Regions from separate parts of the Ruegeria sp. CH2 genome, predicted to be linked through region 1. Evidence: riboswitches for the same ligand, from Rfam matches in the RefSeq annotation. Region 1 holds a riboswitch; each other region holds the start of a gene.
The links. A riboswitch is a leader RNA that binds a small molecule or an ion and turns the genes downstream of it on or off. The one in region 1 is predicted to bind cobalamin.
Positions count from the first base shown of each region.

Region 1 (6,494 bases):
GGACAACGCGCCTGCCGATCATCTTTGAAGGCAAAAAACGAACGAATCCAATCCAGGTCAGAATCAAGACAGCATTCGACGGGCAACTTGACGGGTTGTGAGGAAACCCAGGTCAAGATTGCGCGCCGTTGGAATATGGCTTTGAGGCCGTAGATTGTACGTATCTGGCATGCTGCGCTGACGACACTGATATCCAGTACGACCAGAAGCGATCGGAAGCCGTCAGTCCAGATGATAGGACAGAAACCGTTCTGTCCCGCCGGTACTATACCCCCACTGTGCTTTGACACCGAAAACTTCTGAAACGGTTTCCAAAGACAGGGCATGTTCGGGCGGGCCAAGAGAGACCAGCCGCCCTTTTGACAAAACAGCCACCCGGTCACAGGCCATCGCCTGATTCAGATCGTGCAGCGCCATCACTGTCGTCACTTTTAGAATTCGAACACAGTTCAGGATCGACAGTTGGTGATGAATGTCCAGATGGTTGGTCGGTTCGTCCAAAAGCAAGAGTCCCGGTTGCTGAGCCAAAGCGCGTGCGATGTGCAGTCGCTGGCGCTCTCCTCCCGACAATGTCGCCCATTCTCTGTGTGCCATATCGGCCATTTCCACGGTTTGCAGGGCTTTGTCGACTTGCCAGGTGTCCTCGGCGCGCCACGGCCGTAAGGCCGACAGCCAGGGCGTGCGGCCCAGTTCGACCACGGATCGTGCAGTCACGCGTTCGGCCGTATCAGCCTGTTGTTCAACGATGGCAATCCGTTGGGCAATTTGTCTGCGCGACAAATGCGAAACGGGATGACCCGCTATGACGACTTTTCCTGAAACCGGACGTACCAACCCCGCCAGCAGGCGCATCAGCGTTGATTTCCCTGAACCGTTAGGTCCGACCAAAGCAAGTGTTTCGCCGGGCTCCACGACAAAGGATACGTCTGACAGCAAAGTCTTGCCGCGAACGGAATATGTCAGGTTTTGCGCCTCGATCTTCATCGGGCGCTCCTCTGGCCGCGCACCAAAATTACGGCAAAGGCAGGCGCACCGATCAGAGCGGTGACCACCCCAATCGGCAGAACCTGACCCGGGATGATGATGCGCGACACGATATCTGCGCCGATCAGGAAGACCGCTCCGATCAAGGCGGAGGTTGGGATAAGCCTGCGATGCCCCGGTCCCACAAGGAACCGGGCAGCATGAGGGATGACCAGCCCGACAAAGCCAATGGATCCGACGATAGAAACCATGACAGCTGTCGTGAGCGCGGTCGCAAAGATCAGGGTTGCCTGCACCCGACGTACCGATATGCCCAGCGAGGCCGCTGAATCAGAGCCGAAAATAAAGGCGTCCAGTGCTCTGGCGTGAAAGCGGCAAATGAGCCAACCGACAAGGGCCACCGGAATGGCCAGATACACATCCGGCCAGCGCACGCCGCTGAGGTTTCCCATCAGCCAGAACATGATCCCGCGCGCCTGATCGGCATTGGCGGATTTGGCGATGATGAAGGCCGTCAGCGCATTGAACAACTGAGACCCGGCAATTCCCGCCAGGACGATCTGTGCCGTCGCAACCCGTCCGCCCCCTGCGCCAGCGGCTCGGGCCAGCAACGCGACAAAACCAAAAGCCAAAAGCGCGCCATTGAACGCGCCAAAAGACAGCGACAAAGCCCCCCCACCCAAACCAGCGATGGTTACAGCCACGGCACCCGTCGAGGCCCCGGCAGAAATGCCCAAAATGTAAGGGTCGGCCAACGGGTTTCGCAGCAAAGCCTGCAACACGACCCCTGCGACAGCCAGACCGGCACCGCAGGACGCAGCGACCAGAGCGCGAGGAATCCGGTAGCTCCAGATAATACCCTGATCAATTGGGTCGACAGGAAAGTCCGCTCCGGCCAGCTTGTTGGCCAGAACGGAGAGAACCAAATCGGGCGACAGAGAGGTTTCCCCGATCATCGCGCCCGCAAGAACCGCCGCAATCAACAATGGCACGGTAAGGCACGCAGCCTTGAAACCCTGCCGTAAGATTGCGGCGACCTCGTTCACAGGTTGTTTCCGATGGTATCCAGCTTCTCGGCCAGATCCTCCAGCGCCGGGATTGCGCGGATGGTGGCGTCCATGGCCTGCGCATCCATAATGACGATCCGGTCATTCTTGACCGCATCCATCTGGCTGGTCACCGGATCAGTGCGCAGGAACTCCAGCTTTTTCAGGTAGTCGTCCGCAGCAAAGCGACGGCGGTCCATCTTGGCGATAACAATCACCGTCGGATTGGCCTTGGCAATGGTTTCCCAGCCCACTGTTGGCCATTCTTCATCCGTCTCGACGACGTTGCGGATACCCAATTTACTCATCATGTATCCCGGTGCGCCTTTCTGTCCGGCCACAAACGGGTCGCTTTCCATTTCAGGAGAGGAAAACCAGAATACGGCTGACACATCGTCCAGCTTCACGGTTTGCGCCTTGGCGACGGCTGCGGCTTCGCGGGCCTTGTACTCGGCAACCAAGTCCGTGCCGCGTTCGGATACATCAAAGGCTGCCGCCAGTTCTTCGATACCCTGATACAGCGTATCGGTCGAGAACGCTTGCAGGCGGGTGCCATCGCCGCCGACTGTATTGTCTTTGCCGATGCAATCTGCAGGCATTACGTACGTTGGAATGCCCAGTTCGTGAAATTGCTCACGCGTGGCGACGATGCCCTCGGGTCCGACATGCCACTCATATTGCGCTGCGACCAGTCCCGGCCGCTTGGCAACAACGCTTTCAAAGCTGGGATCATTGTCTGCCAGACGCTCTACCTTGGCATTCACCTCGGCATATTCAGGCAGCACCTCGTTGAACCAGACCGAGGTTCCAAGAACCTGCTCGCCCAGACCCAGCGCATAAAGCACCTCGGTCGCGGCTTGGCCGACCGTGACTGACGACGTCACTGGCGCGTCAAACGTGACCGAGTGACCGCAGTTTTCGATAGTTAGGGGAAAGTTTCCTTCGGCGGCAGCGCTGGTAGCCAGCAAGGAAAGGCCAATCAGGCCAGTGCGTAGAAACATGACAATCGATCTCCATGTGTCAATGACCAGAGAACGGGTGAATGGGCATTTACCGAAGCAACAGACGCTTTACTGCCTGCCGTGAGCGCAGGGTAGAAAATAGACCGCCCGGCGCGTTTCTTCGGCAACCTCCCCGGACAACCCCGCCCGGTGTGTTTCGGTTTCATACCGGCAGGTCTCCTGACTGACGGGTCTTTGTCTGTCCTGTCTTCCCAGACCAAAATGGCCCAGTGACGGAAATGGACAGCGCTCGCCGCCTACAGTTGCGGGGGCAGTTCCGGTTGGCACCAAAAGGCACCTCGGATTCCCTCTTAGCCACATCGGGACCGGTAAAACGCGGGTACCTTAACACTTACCCTGCGGCAAGAAAAAACTCCGGGGTCTTTCCTATTTTCTCGCAAGAGCATGCACCTGCGCGTCTCAACATGGCGCTGATATCAGAAAAGCCGCTGAGAACGCGCCAAAATCCGGACCTAGATTCATAGTGTGTGATATTAGGGAAAATCATGGCTGGGGTGGTAGGATTCGAACCTACGATACACGGTACCAAAAACCGCTGCCTTACCACTTGGCTACACCCCAACGGTGAGCGGCTATCTACGATTGTTGATGGCAGGGTTCAAGAGCGTTTTGCAAAAAAAACGAGCGCCGTAAAATTTTTTTGAGGGCCTCTCATTTGGTGTCGATCAACACCGCTCCGGTACGGTTGCCTTCCTGTACCATCGCATGGGCGGCAGCGCATTCTTCCAGTGTAAAGACCTTATGTACGGGGCAGATCAATGCGCCATCAGCCAGTGCCTTGTGGAGTGTCTTTATTGCGGCGGCGCGCAAGTCTACGGGCAGCAGGTAGATCAGGACCGCCTCGAGTGTCACTGCCTTGAACATCATGGGTCCAAAGGGAAAGACGGGTGTCATATTCCGGGCAGATCCATATGCGTTGATACGGCCGTTTTCGGCGATGACGGCAATGTTGGTGTCAAGGTTCTGTCCAAATTCGACATCGACGATTCGACCAATTGCACGTCCATCATTTGCGTCGAGAATCTGATCCGAAAGGTGTTCACCGGAGTAGTCGAGAACGACATCTGCACCAGCTGCCTTGACCCGGTCAAAGCTGCGGGTGCTGGCCGTTGCGATCACTTTGGCTCCGGCCCATTTGGCAAGCTGGACAGCCAGATACCCGACAGTACCCGCCCCACCATGGATCAAAATGGTTTGCCCGCGCGGCGTGCCGCCCGAGAACACTGCGTGGCTTGCGGTAAGGCCCGGAATTCCAAGAATCGCTCCGGTTTCAAGTGACACCGTCTCGGGCAGTTCTACAGCCTGAGATTCAGGCAGGGTGATGTGGCTGGCAGCTGTACCGAACGCGCGTTGCCATTGCCCGTTCCAAATCCACACGCGCTGACCAATCCGCGTCGCGGGTACGCCATCGCCAACCGCTGTGATGACTCCAGCCCCGTCGCTGTGCGGAACGATCAGCGGAAACGGAGGTTCTGTGACACCCGGTCGGGTTCCCGCGCGGGCCTTGACGTCCGAGGGATTTACGCCGGAATAAGACAACTCGACCGTGACTTCACCCGGTCCAGGCGGAACTGGGGGAATATCCTGTATGCGCAAGACATCGACAGCGTCTCCGAAGGCTGAATAGGTGACTGCGCGCATAGGGTCCTCCGTTTAGGTCGAGTTAAGCGGCGATTGGGCCGGTAACTCAAACAGCTTGTCGCGCTTTTTCGGGGCGATGCGCAACCGCGGATACCGGAAATTGTCTTTCGCCTATTCCCGAATTTCGGAAGAATCGACGCCCCAAAGGTTCGATTTCAGTGTCCAGCCACGGTATCCGCCGGCGGTGATCCTGCACCAGTCCAGCGAACAGGCTCCAAGGCGCGCCACCACTCCGGTCTCGAAATGGGCATTCACGGGCGAGGTCGGGTCGGGGCGGGCATAAACAGGCAGCATCTCGGATTCGATCAGCACCGTTCGGACGCCAGACAACAAGGCATAGTGAACCCAGCCACCCGCGCCGTCGCGGTCTTGGACCTTGCGCCAGTTGCCGTATTCGGCAGTGACCTGCAGCGGCATGCCACGCCTTTTGAATACCCAATCGATTCGGTGGGTTAGGGATGGTCCGCGCCGCACGTTCCCTTCGGCTGCCTTCATCGACACATATCGGGGCAGGGGCAGGTTGGTGACCGATCCGCGTTTGACTTCGGCATGTGCGGCGTAGGCACCGAACATGACCAGAAATGCGGAAACTACCGCCAGAAATCGGCGTTTTACCGGTCGAATACCACTCACTGACTGCCCGCTCTTATGCCTGTTGATCCGGTTTTGAAAAAAGGTCGACTCAATGCCATTGGGGTTCTTGTGCCCCGCCTTATCCTGCGCCACGATGCCATGGCGCGCGTCCGTTTGCAAAGCAGTGGGAGAGCCGAGGTGCCAAGAGAACGTTTAAGTGTTGTTGTTACGCGACGGTTGCCTGAGGCAGTAGAAACCCGGTTAAGCGAATTGTTTAACGTGCGCCTGCGCGACGACGACACCCCAATGACGCGTGAGGAATTAGTAGCAGCGGTGCAGGATGCCGATGTGCTGGTGCCCACGGTGACCGATACCATTGATGGCGGGCTATTGGGTCAGGCGGGTGAAAAGTTGCGGCTGATCGCCAATTACGGGGCTGGTGTCGACAATATCGATGTGGCGACGGCGCGGCAGCGCGGCATATTGGTGTCCAACACGCCCGGCGTGCTGACCGACGACACGGCAGATATGACCATGGCCCTGATTCTCGCTGTGACACGGCGCATTCCCGAAGGGTTGAGCGTCATGCAGCAAGGCGACTGGACCGGGTGGGCACCCACCGCGTTTCTGGGTGGTCGCATTGGCGGGCGGCGTTTGGGTATTCTGGGCATGGGCCGGATCGGACAGGCCGTGGCCCGCCGCGCCAAGGCGTTTGGTATGCAGATCCATTATCACAACCGCCGCAGATTGCGCCCAGAGATTGAGCAAGAACTAGAGGCGACCTATTGGGAAAGCCTGGATCAGATGGTGGCGCGTATGGACGTGATATCAATCAACTGCCCATCGACGCCGTCGACCTTCCACCTGATGAACGCGCGCCGCCTAAAGCTGATGAAACCCTCGGCGGTGATCGTGAATACTTCGCGGGGTGAGGTTATTGACGAGAACGCTTTGACCCGGATGATCCGCGCGGGTGAAATTGCGGGCGCGGGGCTGGATGTCTACGAACAGGGAACCGGTGTGAACCCGCGCTTGCGGCAGTTGCCCAACGTGGTTCTGCTGCCGCATATGGGGTCGGCCACGCTGGAGGGCCGGGTTGAGATGGGTGAAAAGGTCATCATCAACATCAAAACCTTCGAAGATGGCCACCGCCCACCGGATCAGGTTGTGCCTGCGATGCTCTGACGCGTCGGAAAGGATCATGGATGGACGTGTTTGAAGGGGGATG
Region 1 is NZ_JBQFQV010000003.1:17,925-24,418, forward strand. It holds partial or broken gene ACR0M9_RS06300 (ABC transporter ATP-binding protein) at 475-984, opposite strand; gene ACR0M9_RS06305 (FecCD family ABC transporter permease) at 981-2,012, opposite strand; gene ACR0M9_RS06310 (ABC transporter substrate-binding protein) at 2,027-3,031, opposite strand; cobalamin riboswitch at 3,185-3,377, opposite strand; tRNA gene ACR0M9_RS06315 (tRNA-Gln) at 3,539-3,613, opposite strand; gene ACR0M9_RS06320 (NADPH:quinone reductase) at 3,704-4,693, opposite strand; gene ACR0M9_RS06325 (SH3 domain-containing protein) at 4,805-5,266, opposite strand; gene ACR0M9_RS06330 (2-hydroxyacid dehydrogenase) at 5,465-6,451, shown strand; gene ACR0M9_RS06335 (GFA family protein) at 6,472-6,494, shown strand, end outside.

Region 2 (6,494 bases), on a different contig from region 1:
GGCAGCGCCTCAACGGCGTCGACGATGCTGTCGGCCAGAACGTCAGGGGCGGTGCTGCCACCGGTCATGCAGCCTGATCCTCGGGCGGTGCGTCCTTGGCCCCGGTCATGAATGCTACGGCGTCGGACATCGAATAGTCCTTGGGGTCAATCACACACAGGCGTTTTCCCAGCCTGTGCACGTGAATCCGGTCTGCGACTTCGAAAACATGAGGCATGTTGTGGCTGATCAGGATGATCGGAATGCCGCGTGATTTCACATCCTGGATCAGTTCAAGGACTCTGCGGCTTTCCTTTACGCCCAGTGCTGCTGTCGGTTCGTCCAGAATGATGACCTTGGATCCGAATGCCGCCGCGCGTGCCACGGCAACGCCCTGGCGCTGTCCACCCGACAGGGTTTCGACGGCCTGATTGATATTCTGGATGGTCATCAGACCCAGTTCGCTCAGCTTTTCGCGGGCGAACTTTTCCATTGCCGGACGGTCTAGCATTCGAAGCCATGATCCCAATGGCCCCTTTCGCCGAATTTCCCGCCCCATGAACATATTGTCCGCAATCGACAGGGCAGGGGACATGGCAAGCGTCTGGTAGACGGTTTCAATACCGGCTTCACGCGCGTCGATCGGGGAATGGAAATTCACCTTTTGACCTTCCAGCCAAACATCGCCTTCGTCTGGCGTCACTGCGCCGGACACTGCCTTGATCAGCGTCGACTTACCCGCGCCATTGTCGCCGATCACCGCCAGAATCTCACCCGGCATCAGGTCAAAATCGCAGTGATCCAGCGCAGTCACCTTGCCGTAGCGTTTCACAAGGTTCCGTCCTTTGAGAATGGGTTCCATCAGGCTGCTACCTTTCTGATCCACTGGTCGACCGCGACCGCTGCGATGATAAGGATGCCGATCAGCAGGAACGTCCATTGTGCATCCGCGCCCAGCAACCGCAGCCCAAGCGTAAAGACACCCACGATCAGGGCACCAAACAGGGACCCCAGAATAGACCCGCGTCCGCCAAACAGAGATATCCCCCCGATCACGACCGCGGTAATGCTTTCGATATTGGCCAGCTGGCCCGAGGTTGGCGAAACCGACCCGATCCGGCCAATCAGGGCCCAGCCCGCAAAGGCGCAGATCAGCCCGGACAGCATGTAGACGGATATCAGCGTACGGTGCACGTTGACACCAGACAGTTCTGCCGCTTCGGGGTCATCTCCGACGGCATAGACATGCCTGCCCCAGGCCGTGTGCCGCAACGCGTATGCAAGGACGAGGATCAGCGCCAGCATGAAGACAACACCAACGGTAAACACCGCCCCGCCCACGTTAAACTTGGCACCAAACAGTTGCAGGATGGCGGCGTGTTCCTCGATCTCCTGCGACCGGATCGTTTCGTTTTGTGAATAAAGGAAATTCGCCGCAAGAACGATCTGCCACATGCCAAGGGTGACGATGAATGGCGGCAGCTTGATGCGACTGACCAGAAACCCGTTCAAGGCCCCGATTGCCGAGCCAACAGCAAGGCCGCACACAATCGCAACCGAAGGCGGCATTCCATAGCGGAAAGTGAATTGCCCCATCACAACCGACGACATCACCATGATGGCCCCAACACTCAGGTCGATGCCTGCGGTCAGGATCACAAGGCTCTGCGCCGCGGCCACGATCCCGACGATCTGAACCTGTTGCAGGATCAATGTCAGCGCAAAGGGCGAAAAGAACTTGGGGCCCAGCAAGACACCAAAGATGACGATTGCAGCGACAAGGACGATCAGCGGGACCAGCGACGGGTTCACATGCAGAAAATGCTGAACCGTTCCGACAAATCCGCGTTGGTGATCGTCAAATTCGGCAACTTGCTCTGGGCTGCCCTTTGCGGCGGTTTCGAAATCGTCGGCTTGTCGTGAAGAATCGGACATGGAACTTCCCCCAAAGCGTCAGGTTTATGACGACTTTAGCAAGGTTTCGGGCGTGTGGGTGGTTTTGATAAGTGGAAGGCCGCGCAGCGGCCTTCCACACGTTCAGCTTAACCCCAGCAGAGGTCCATGCCTTCCTGAACCGAGATGGACTCGACGCCGTCGGCGGCCTTATCCGTCACAAGCGCCACGCCAGTGTCAAAAAAGTCCTTACCGGGTGTGTTCTCGGGTTTCGTCCCTTCGTCCGCCCATTTCTTGACAGCCTCAACGCCCAGCGATGCCATCAGCAGCGGGTATTGCTGGGATGTTGCGCCGATGACCCCGTCCGCCACGTTCTGCACGCCGGGGCAGCCGCCATCGACGGAAACGATCAGCACGTCATTTTCGCGCCCGATAGCCTTGAGCGCCTCGTAAGCACCCGCTGCCGCCGGTTCGTTGATGGTATGCACCACGTTGATCATCGGGTCTTTGGCCAGCAGGTTTTCCATCGCGCGGCGGCCGCCTTCTTCGTTGCCAGCGGTGACATCGCTGCCAACAAGACGCGGGTCGTCTTCATCGCCGATCACGTTCGGATCGGCCAGATCAACACCGAACCCCTGCAGGAACCCCTGATTGCGAAGCACGTCCACAGTGGGCTGGCTGACCGCAAGGTCCAACGTGGCGATTTTGGCGTCGTTTGCCGTATCTCCCAGAGTGGCTTTTGCCCATTGTCCGATCAGAAGCCCCGCAAGGAAATTGTCGGTGGCAAAGGTCGCGTCGGCCGAGTCGATAGGCTCAAGCGGGGTGTCCAGCGCAATCACCAGCAGCCCGGCATCGCGGGCCTGCTGCACCGCCGGAACGATGGACGACGTATCCGACGCGGTCAGCAGGATACCCTTTGCGCCATCCAGAATGCAGGTTTCAATGGCCTGAACCTGAGTTTCGTGGTCTCCGTCGACTTTGCCGGCAAAGGCCTTCAGCGTCATGCCAAGCTCTTCGGCTTTGGCGGTCGCACCCTCTCTCATTTTAACAAAGAAAGGGTTGGTATCCGTCTTGGTGATCAGGCAAACGGTTTCACCTTCGGCCATTGCACTGCTTGCCATGGCCGTAACCGCCAGCGCCGTGGCGCCTGCAAGTTTCGCAAGTTTCATCGGTAGTCCTCCCAGTTTTCCCAATGCCCGTCCGGGCATACGTTTGATCGGGCGAAAACCGGCCCGATCGAACGTGAAAACCATCACAAGATTCGAATTTCGAGTCAATAAATAAATCACTCTTAATTATTATTGACAGAAAGGAAGGGTTTCAACATTGTCGTCATGAAGGGGATGGCCGTGTCTGCAATGAACTCTTTGGACAATACCACTGGCGTACGCGAGCCAGATATGCGCGGCACCAACCAAAGTGGAATGCGGGCCCGAAATGAACGGCTTGTCCTGTCACTGGTCCGGCGCCATCAGGCCCTCGCAAAATCTGAAATCGCGCGGATGACCGGGCTGTCGGCGCAGACGGTCTCGGTCATCATGCGCCAGTTGGAAACCGATGGGCTGCTTCTGCGGGGCGAACCGATCCGGGGAAAAGTCGGACAGCCCTCGGTTCCCATGCGCCTGAACCCGGATGGCGCTTATTTCTTTGGGCTCAAAGTCGGGCGGCGCAGTACCGAATTGGTGCTGACGGATTTCCTTGGCAATGTCAGGCACCGTGAGCGGCGGACTTATGATTTTCCGACGCCCGAGGCGACATTGAGCTTTTCCAAAGAAAGCCTCGACAAAGTGATGGCGTCACTGTCGCCCGAGGCGCGCAGCCGGATCGCGGGTCTTGGGATTGCGATGCCGTTCTACCTTTGGGACTGGGCGCAGACATTGCAGGTTCCGCAGGAGAAAATGGATCCGTGGCGTGACGCGGACCTGAAAGGCGCGCTGGCCGCAAGCTATGACTTGCCGGTATTCCTGCAGAACGACGCAACGGCCGCCTGCGGTGCCGAGCTGGTCTTTGGCCCGGCGGAAGGCCCACGAGATTTCCTGTATTTTTATGTGGGCTTCTTCATCGGGGGCGGGGTGGTTCTGAACGGCTCGATCTTTTCGGGGCGGGGAAACGCCGGTGCGCTTGGCCCATTGCCCGTGCCGGACGACGCAGGCGGAGTGAAACCATTGATAGATGTCGCCAGTCTTTATGTGCTGGAGCGCGCAGTTGGTGGGAATGCCGAAACAGCCGGCTCAATCTGGGAAACGACACAGCATTGGGACCTACCGGAAACCCACCTTGAGAACTGGCTGAAACAAGCGGCGCACGGGATCGCACATGCCATCGTCTCGTCTTGCAGCCTGATCGACTTCGAATCTGTCAAGATTGATGGCTGGATGCCCGCAGGCATCAAGGCGCGGCTGGTGGAATTGGTCGAGGTCAAACTATCTGACATGAACCTGACCGGGCTTGAACGGCCCTTGGTGCAGGTGGGGACGGCAGGCCCGGATGCCCGCTCATTGGGGGCGGCCAGTTTGCCATTGTCGGAAAGATACCTGCTCGAAGGGTAGTTCATTCCCGAAAAACCCCGACCTTTATCCAAAGCGGATCCGCCGGAAAAAGGGCATTGCCCGCTAAACTTTTTGACAGCCAGCGCAATTGATCGTTGACGGATGCCGAAGAAGTCTGGCAAGCCGCTCGGCATGTCCGGTTCCGGGGCGTGCTCTGGAATCAATAGGGAATGCGGTGCGGGCTTTGGCCCAACTCCGCAACTGCACCCGCAACTGTAAGCGGCGAGCAGGGCTGAAGTGCCACTGGAGTTAATCCGGGAAGGCCAGCCCAACGCTTTGACCCGCAAGTCAGGATACCTGCCGGACATGTGCCTTTGACAAGGGCACTCCTAATCGGCGACGGGATGTGCGTCGGAGCAGGATGCTTGAAAAAGCAGCTTAGCTTGGACGTCCCCGCAGTCAAAACGCATCTCGTACCGGGGTTGGTGCGATGGGACAAGGACGACTATTGATGACCAAGCTGCTTTCCGCAGCCGCTGTGGCGATGGCGCTTCCAGCGATGGCAAATGCGCATTTCCTGCTGGAATACACCGCTGACACCATGATCGACGCACCGGGGAATGTTCCGGTCAAGCTGATCTTTTGGCATCCGTTCTCGAACGGGCATGTCATGGATCTGGACAAGCCGCAGGAATTCTACGTGATCCACAACGGTCAGAAAACCGATCTGCTGGATACCCTGGAACCCGTACGTTTCACCGGCGGCGAAAACGAAGGCGCGGCATTCAAGGGTTATGTTCCCGTCAAACGGTCGGGCGACTATGTGTTGGTGACTGTTCCCCAGCCCTATTATGAGGAATCCGAGGATATCTATATCCAGCAGATCGCCAAGGCATTCATGAACCGCAATGAACTGCCGACCGACTGGATGAACCCGGTGGGCCTGCCGGTTGAGATCATCCCGCTCAACAAACCAACCAACATCATCGCGGGTTCGACGTTTACAGGTCGGGTTATGGCCGAAGGCCAACCGGTTGCGGGTGCCGAGATCGAGATCGAGTACATGGCCGCAGAACCGAACATGGAAAGCGCGGCCGCTTCCGCCCCGTCGGTCTCGCCGATGCCGGGTGGTGCATTGGTCGCAACTTCGGATGATAACGGGTATTTCACGTTTGGCGTTCCAAAAGCCGGATATTGGGGATTTGCCGCACTCGGCGCCGGTCCCGTGACCGAACACAACGGCAAAGAACTCAGTCAGGACGCGGTCATCTGGATCCGCGCCTGGGATTTGGAGTAACCGTAGATGCACATCGTTGACGGAGCCTTGTCCAACCCGGTCGTGATCGGCGGAGCCGTCGCTGCGGCGGGTGGGATTGCCATGGGCCTCAGGTCGCTGGATCTTGATCGCATCCCCACTGCGGGGGTGCTGTCTGCCAGCTTTTTCGTGGCATCGCTGATCCATGTGCCGATTGGCCCTTCGTCAGTGCATCTGATCCTCAACGGTATGGCCGGGCTTTTGTTGGGCTGGGCCGCATTCCCGGCCTTGTTCGTCGGGCTTTTGCTGCAGGCCGTCTTCTTTGGCTTTGGCGGGTTGACGGTATTGGGGATCAACACCCTGAACATCGCGTTGCCCGCGGTTTTGGCCGGGCTGATCTTTGGCCGCCTGATCGCCCATGGCTCACCTCTGCAAGGTGCGATATGGGGCGGGGTCGGCGGTGCCTTTGCCATCGCCGCCACAACCGGCATGGTTGCGTTTTCACTGGCCCTGTCCGGGGATGCATTCCTGCCAGCGGCCAAGCTTGTTTTCTTTGCACATATTCCTGTCATGGCGATCGAGGCGATCCTGACTGGGTTCGCGGTTTTGCTGGCGCGCAAGGTCAAGCCCGAGCTGTTTGTCAAACGAGCGGTCGCATGAGGTATCTGGCAATCATTCTGGCGCTGTGCTGCGCACCCCTACCTGCCTTGGCGCATAAGGTCATAGCCGGAGTGTTTAAATCCGGTGACGCCATCGAAGGCGAAATCGGCTTTTCCAACGGCGACATGGCAAGCGATACCGAGGTCATCGTCAACGGCCCGGACGGAGCCGAGCTGGGCCGTATCGTAACAGATGCAGACGGGTTTTTTATCTACACG
Region 2 is NZ_JBQFQV010000024.1:11,614-18,107, forward strand. It holds gene ACR0M9_RS19860 (nucleoside/nucleotide kinase family protein) at 1-68, opposite strand, end outside; gene ACR0M9_RS19865 (ATP-binding cassette domain-containing protein) at 65-841, opposite strand; gene ACR0M9_RS19870 (ABC transporter permease) at 841-1,914, opposite strand; gene ACR0M9_RS19875 (substrate-binding domain-containing protein) at 2,022-3,041, opposite strand; gene ACR0M9_RS19880 (ROK family transcriptional regulator) at 3,231-4,421, shown strand; cobalamin riboswitch at 4,542-4,740, shown strand; gene ACR0M9_RS19885 (DUF4198 domain-containing protein) at 4,873-5,658, shown strand; gene cbiM (cobalt transporter CbiM) at 5,665-6,276, shown strand; gene ACR0M9_RS19895 (cobalt ABC transporter permease) at 6,273-6,494, shown strand, end outside.
Region 2: it holds a riboswitch for cobalamin, as region 1 does, so the genes downstream of both, ACR0M9_RS19885 (DUF4198 domain-containing protein) here and ACR0M9_RS06310 (ABC transporter substrate-binding protein) in region 1, are expected to answer to the same signal.

Region 3 (6,494 bases), on a different contig from region 1:
GCCGACAGCCGTGTCATGATCCGGCGCAGTTCGGCAAACACGTGGCCTTGCGGTAAATCCGGGTGTTGTTGTTCGGACTTGTCCACGAAGGCGCCCAGACTGGTCAGATCCAGCCCCTCGGCTGTCCATGCGGAAAAATCAACGGCAAACACGGGGGCGCTGTCAGCGCTCAGACCCAAAAACACCGGGGATTCAATGACGCCACCGGGACCATTGCTGATCAGCGAGTGCGTCATCGGGATCATGGCAAGCTGGTCCAGCCCCTCACCCTGTACCAGCAGTTTTCCACGCCACAGCAAGACACAGCGGGCGGCCGGGTTGTGCATCGCCTCGGCCAGCTTGTCCGCATCTCCGCGATACTGCGCCGCCCGATCAAGGCCCGAACCCCCGAAGGTTACCTGCTCTGCGTTTTTCATTGGATTTCCTTTTGGTCTTGCGCACAGGGCTGCCACGTCTCAGCCCGTGTTGCAATGGCTATTCAGGGATAGAAAATCCACCACCCTGCCGCTGAAAAGCCGCATGGTGGCCTCGGAAAAATCATCTAGAGTGAATTTTGATGGATTTAATCAATACACACATTCAATAGCAGAATACTCAAAGTGAAGATCCCCTCCTCGACGCAGGTACAGCCCATTGGTGACATTGGGAAAATTCGCATTCTGGCCACAACCGACCTGCATATGAACCTCACCGGTTTTGACTATTACACTGACACGCCAGACCAGACGGTTGGATTAACGCGCACTGCCAGCCTGATCCGCGCTGCCCGACAAGAGGCCGAACGCGCGCTGGTGCTGATGTTTGACAACGGGGATTCGTTGCAGGGAACCCCAATGGGCGATTGGGCGGCAAAGAGTGGCACTGCCCATCCGATGATGAAGGCGTTCGAAGCCCTGGATTATGACGCGATCGGGCTGGGCAACCATGATTTCGGGTTCGGGCTGGTGTCATTGGGCAACATCCTGACGCAAGCCCCCTGTCCGGTCGTTTGCAGCAACCTGTATCGCACGCGCGGCCCACAGCTCTGGCAGCGATACACCGTTCTGGACCGCACTGTATCTTTGAACGGTGAAGACATTCCCGTTCGCATCGGCGCCTTCTCGGTTCTTCCGCCGCAAACGGCTTGTTGGGAGGCGCATAATCTGGATGACGATATCGTCGTCGAGGATATCCTGGTTGCGGCAAAGTCCCTGACGCAGACATTGCGCGACGAGGGGTGTGATATCATCGTCGCGCTTGCTCATTCCGGCCTTGGGGGCAGCGAGCCGATAGCGGGGATGGAAAACGCCGTGATACCCTTGGCCGCGATCAAAGGCATCGATGCCATTGTGGCCGGGCACACTCACCTGACACTTCCAGGAGAGGGCCATGCCAATACCCCGATGGTCGATCACCTGACGGGGCTGGTACATGGAACGCCCGTTGTCATGCCGGGATCAGCGGGCTCTTACCTGGGGGTTATCGATTTGGCCGTGACCGCCGGGCCGGACGGCAAAGTGCAAATCCGGGATTGCTGCGTCGAACTGCGCCCGGTTATCAGCAACGGCACAGCCGTCGGGGAAGACAGTGAAATTGCGGGCTTGTGTGAGGTGGCACATCGTATGACCCGTCAATCCGTTGCCGCACCGGTGGCACATATCCCGGATACATTGCACAGCTATTTCAGTTGCTGTGCGCCGGATCGCGGGCTGACCCTTGTAGCTGCGGCGCAAGCCGCCGCACTGCGCCCGTTTTTGCAGGGAACAGACCTGGCGGATCTGCCGATTTTGTCGGTTGTTTCGCCAGCCAAATCCGGCGGACGCTCAGGCCCGCGCCATTATACCGAGGTACCCGCCGGAGAAATATGTTTGCGCCATGTCGCGGATCTGCATGTGTTTCCCAACGAGTTGCGTGCAATCCGGATCAGCGGCGCGCATTTGCTGGACTGGTTGGAGATGTCGGCCAGCGTATTCAACCAGTTAAAGCCCGGTTCCGAACCCGAGCTGATCAACCCTGAACGGGCCGGGTACAATTTCGACATCGTGTTTGGACTGTCTTATCAGATCGATCCCACGCGGCCGCCTCGATACGATGCGCAGGGGAAAATGATCCGCCCCGACCAAAAGCGGATCAGCGATCTGACATATGCAGGCCGTCCCGTACGACCGGAGCAGATGTTCGTTATGGCGCTGAACAATTACCGCGCCAGCGGAGGCGGGCATTTTCCGCATGCGACAACGTCTGAGCTGATCAGCCTGCCACCGCTGAGCATCAAGGACCTTGTGCAGGATTACCTGGCGCAGCACCTTCCGCCCGATCCGATCGCCACGCAGCCCTACCCGTTCTCGTTGATGCCGCAACGGGGCGTGACAACAATTCTTCGCACAGGTCCAGGCGCCCTGAAATATCTGGATGAGTTGCACAGGTTCGATCCCGTGTCGCTGGGCTCGGATGGCTTGGGATTTGAACGCATTCGCCTGACGCTCTGATGGGTTGTCTTTTCCCAATGCCTTCCCTATATCCGGACTCGAGAGGTTGGCGCGGGCGAGCGCCTCGCCAACCTGGTCAGGTCCGGAAGGAAGCAGCCACAACGAGCCCCGCTTGGGTCGATGTCCAACCTCTCACTTCGTGAACCACAGCCGCAGGAGGGCTTTATGATTGTAGTGAAAACCCTTCGGGCAGACTGGTTCTGATTCACCGGAATCACCGGACTGCCTGAACACACGACCTGCGGATGCGCGATTGCCATCCGTTGGCATTGCTGTTTCTGAAAACAGGCAGATAAATGTCTTATACGCTTTCGGACCTGGGATGGTCCTCTCACTTTGCCGCGCAACACGCGGCTTTTCCTTCCGACACGCCCTTTCGCGTCGCCTCCGTTCATCGGGACCGTCTGATCGGGCTGAGCCCGGATGGTGAAATCCCTTTGCGGACACCGGATAATCCGACCGGTTCATATGCCGTCGGGGATTGGGTTCTTGCGGACGCCGAAAACCGCGTGCGCCACCTTTTGGACCGGCGCAGCCTGCTGCAACGCAGAGCTGCCGGTACAGGTGCCGCAACCCAACTGATTGCCGCCAATGTCGATGTTTTGTTCATCGTCAGCTCGTGCAATGCGGACTTCAACCTTCCCCGGCTGGAACGTTATCTGGCGCTGGCGCATCAGGCCGGATGTTATCCGGTCGTTGTCCTGACGAAAGCTGACCAGTCGGATGACCCCGGCAGTTTCTCGGGACAAGTGCAATCTCTGGACCCTTTTCTGTCGGTGCTGGCGGTCAATGCGCTGGACCCGGCAGATGTCGAAAAGGTTCTGGCATGGTGCCCCAAAGGCCAGACCGGCGCGCTGGTCGGGTCGTCGGGCGTAGGTAAAACGACGCTCAGCAACGCCATGACGGATCAAAACCTCGCCACGTCTGAAATTCGCGAAGACGACGCACGGGGCAGACACACGACAACGGTGCGCGCGTTGCACCGGATGGGTAACGGTGGCTGGCTGATCGATACGCCGGGAATGCGCGCACTGCGTTTGCTGGACGCTCAGGACGGGATCGACAACGTGTTCTCGGACATCACGGAGCTTGGCCAAAGCTGTCGCTTTTCGGATTGTCAGCACGAGACCGAGCCCGGCTGTGCCGTGCAGAACGCAATCGGCGAAGGCGCACTTGACCCGACCCGGCTGGACCGTTGGCGCAAGCTGCGGCGTGAAGATCAGCGAAACTCGGAAACCGTTGCCCAATCGCGGGCGCGGGACAAGGCGTTCGGCAAGATGGTGCGCGGTGTCATGCAGGACAAGAAGCTTCGCAAACGGCCATAACTGCAAGGTGTTAGGAAAACCTGCGTCGCGTCTGATCAGGCGATCAGGCGCGGCCAGACCGCTGCATTGCGACGGGCAAATGCTCCGATATGGCCTATTTCCGGCAGTCCGAATTCAGCAGGCTTCAGAAGGTGGCGTCTGGCCTCGGGGCCATACAAATCAGCAAGGCGCCAAACCGCCTCGGGCGGAGCCATCTGGTCATCTTCGAACGTGAACAGATCCACTGGTGTTCCAGAACTGCCCCAATGCGCATCAGGCAAATTCTGCCCGATCTCGGGAACGTAGCTAAGAGGGGCTGTACACCATTTGCGCCATTGCCAGTAGACCGAGGCGGGCAGGTCCGAACCAAACCCGATCGCTTTGCCGGGCAGATACCCAAGCGCCCGCACCATCAGCGGTGCATGGCCATACCAGAACAGCCCTGCCAACCCCCGATAGGGCCATGGGTGATCTTTCAAAGTCACCAGCCCCGAACACACACCGATCATTCGGTCGATCTGGTCGATATCCGGCTGCACCGGCCCCAGCATCGCACCGACGGAATGGCCGATGGTCCACTGCTGCGCCTTTGGAAACCGCCTGCGCATTTCGGCCCGTGCCGCTGGCATGTCGATCAACGCCCAATCCGCCATTGTTGCAGTTGCGTCTTTCAGGCGGCCGACCAAAGAAAGCCCGTAGTCCCGATAGTCATAGGTCAGGCAAGCTATCCCCCGCTCGGTAGCCAGCCATCGCGCAAAGTGTTGATAATAGTCACGCGGCACACCCGTGGCACTGTTAAGTACGACAACGGTTTCCGGCTCACCCACTGGCCGGTACAGCCGCGCCGACAAGGTCACGGACCCTGACGGAAAGCGGAAATCTTCGATCAACACCGTCTGTTCCGTATCCAACATGATCCCCGGCTTTCGCTGAAACAATGGTTTGCCTGCCTTCGATGCCGACGAAACTAAGCCGGAACGTAAACCGCATCCAGCATGACCAAACGTCCGGCCTAAAGATCGGCTTGACTCGGAACGCGATCAGGCGCTAGCGGTTGTGTGATGGTTTCCGGCCCCCACAAGAGGTCGGGATGAAAAGGGAACACGGTGCGGTTTGTCTGGTCAAACAGATATCAACCAAGTCCGCGACTGCCCCCGCAACTGTAAGCGGTAAGTAATGCCGAAATACCACTGGCCCACGGGCTGGGAAGGTCGGCAGAGCAATGACCCGCAAGTCAGGAGACCTGCCATCGGAACTGAAACCGAAACTCGGGCGGGGTGTCCGGGCAGGTCCTGACAGCGAGATGCTGTCCCACCTGCCCCAATATCCAGCCCACCACGCGCGGAGGGCGCAGGATGATCTGGAAGACAAAGTCACACGAATACAGCGCAACTGTGTGCCAGCGGACGGGCAATACCTGCCCGGCTTTGGCGCGACTGGCCCGCTCGATTTCCGAAGCCATGGCGCAGGCGGTTTCGGCCACCAGCGAAGATTTCGAATTTGAAGGCAACAGCGCGCTGTCACATTGCGCGGAAGGGTGCATGGCAACGATCCGAGCGCGATCCGACAGCGTTCGCGTTTTCTGCGGGGCGCACCCTGATACGGCAATTCGGGACCTTGATGCCTATGCCGATTTGATCTTCGGACCTACATTCAGCACGCTGCCCTCGGGCATTGTCGCGAACCCGCCTTGCGCCATGATCGAGGTTTCAACGATCCGGCCCCGGAAAACCGGCTACGCACCCCAGCAGCTGTCAGCTTGATCCCACTTCCACCTGTGCCGGGGTGATCCGGGACGCCCAGGCCAGCTGCGCATCGGTTTCGACAGCGCAGGGGCGCACGGCCCGCAGGCGGTCCAGTGCGTCGCTGGCGCGTTCACCGCATTCAACCATCAGTCGCAGAACAATCATCCCGGATCTGCCGCACCCCCCACGGCAATGCACAAGAACCCGGCCACCGCCCGACAGCGCATGTCGGGCCGTGGCGCTGACCTCTGGCCAGGCCTTCTGAACCGCCTGCGTCGGTGCTCCAAAATCTTCGATCGGCAGGTGAACCCACCGGCTGGCACGGCTTTGGATGTCGCTGCCAAAGTGCTGCGCGCCATCCTGAAGCATTTCAACATCCGTCGTCATTGAAATCACAAGGCCCGGTTTCCAAGCCGCAATCATATCCAGATCGCCGACGTAATCCCCGCCACGCCCGGGCATTGAAGTAAGGGCAAGCGTTCCGCCTCCGACCTGCAGAGCAAAAATGACCAGCTGCGACATGAAGTGCGTCCTCCCCCAAGGTACTCTTTAAGAAATGAGTCATTAAATCCGCTGGACCAGTTTAGTTGGAAACCAGCCCGTTTCTGAAACAAAAAATCATCGCGCCCCACAGTGGACGCGGACTGCCGCCGCCACTACGCTGTGCCGAAGCACCGAATCCGAGCGAGAAGACATGACAGACACGCCCAGCCCCGCCTATCAGGTTCTCGCCCGCAAATACCGCCCGGAAACCTTTGCCGACCTGGTGGGTCAAGTTGCTATGGTGCGCACCCTAAAAAACGCCTTCGAGGCCGACCGGATTGCGCAGGCCTTTATCATGACCGGCATTCGCGGAACGGGAAAAACCACCACGGCGCGGATCATCGCCAAAGGCATGAACTGCATCGGGCCGGATGGAACCGGAGGGCCGACAACCGAGCCTTGCGGTCAGTGCGAGCATTGCGTCGCAATCATGG
Region 3 is NZ_JBQFQV010000018.1:9,270-15,763, reverse strand. It holds gene nudC (NAD(+) diphosphatase) at 1-416, opposite strand, end outside; gene ACR0M9_RS18495 (bifunctional 2',3'-cyclic-nucleotide 2'-phosphodiesterase/3'-nucleotidase) at 600-2,468, shown strand; RNA gene ffs (signal recognition particle sRNA small type) at 2,508-2,606, shown strand; gene rsgA (ribosome small subunit-dependent GTPase A) at 2,765-3,793, shown strand; gene ACR0M9_RS18480 (alpha/beta hydrolase family protein) at 3,829-4,686, opposite strand; cobalamin riboswitch at 4,819-5,037, shown strand; gene ACR0M9_RS18475 (hypothetical protein) at 5,128-5,535, shown strand; gene ACR0M9_RS18470 (protein-tyrosine phosphatase family protein) at 5,527-6,039, opposite strand; gene ACR0M9_RS18465 (DNA polymerase III subunit gamma/tau) at 6,212-6,494, shown strand, end outside.
Region 3: it holds a riboswitch for cobalamin, as region 1 does, so the genes downstream of both, ACR0M9_RS18475 (hypothetical protein) here and ACR0M9_RS06310 (ABC transporter substrate-binding protein) in region 1, are expected to answer to the same signal.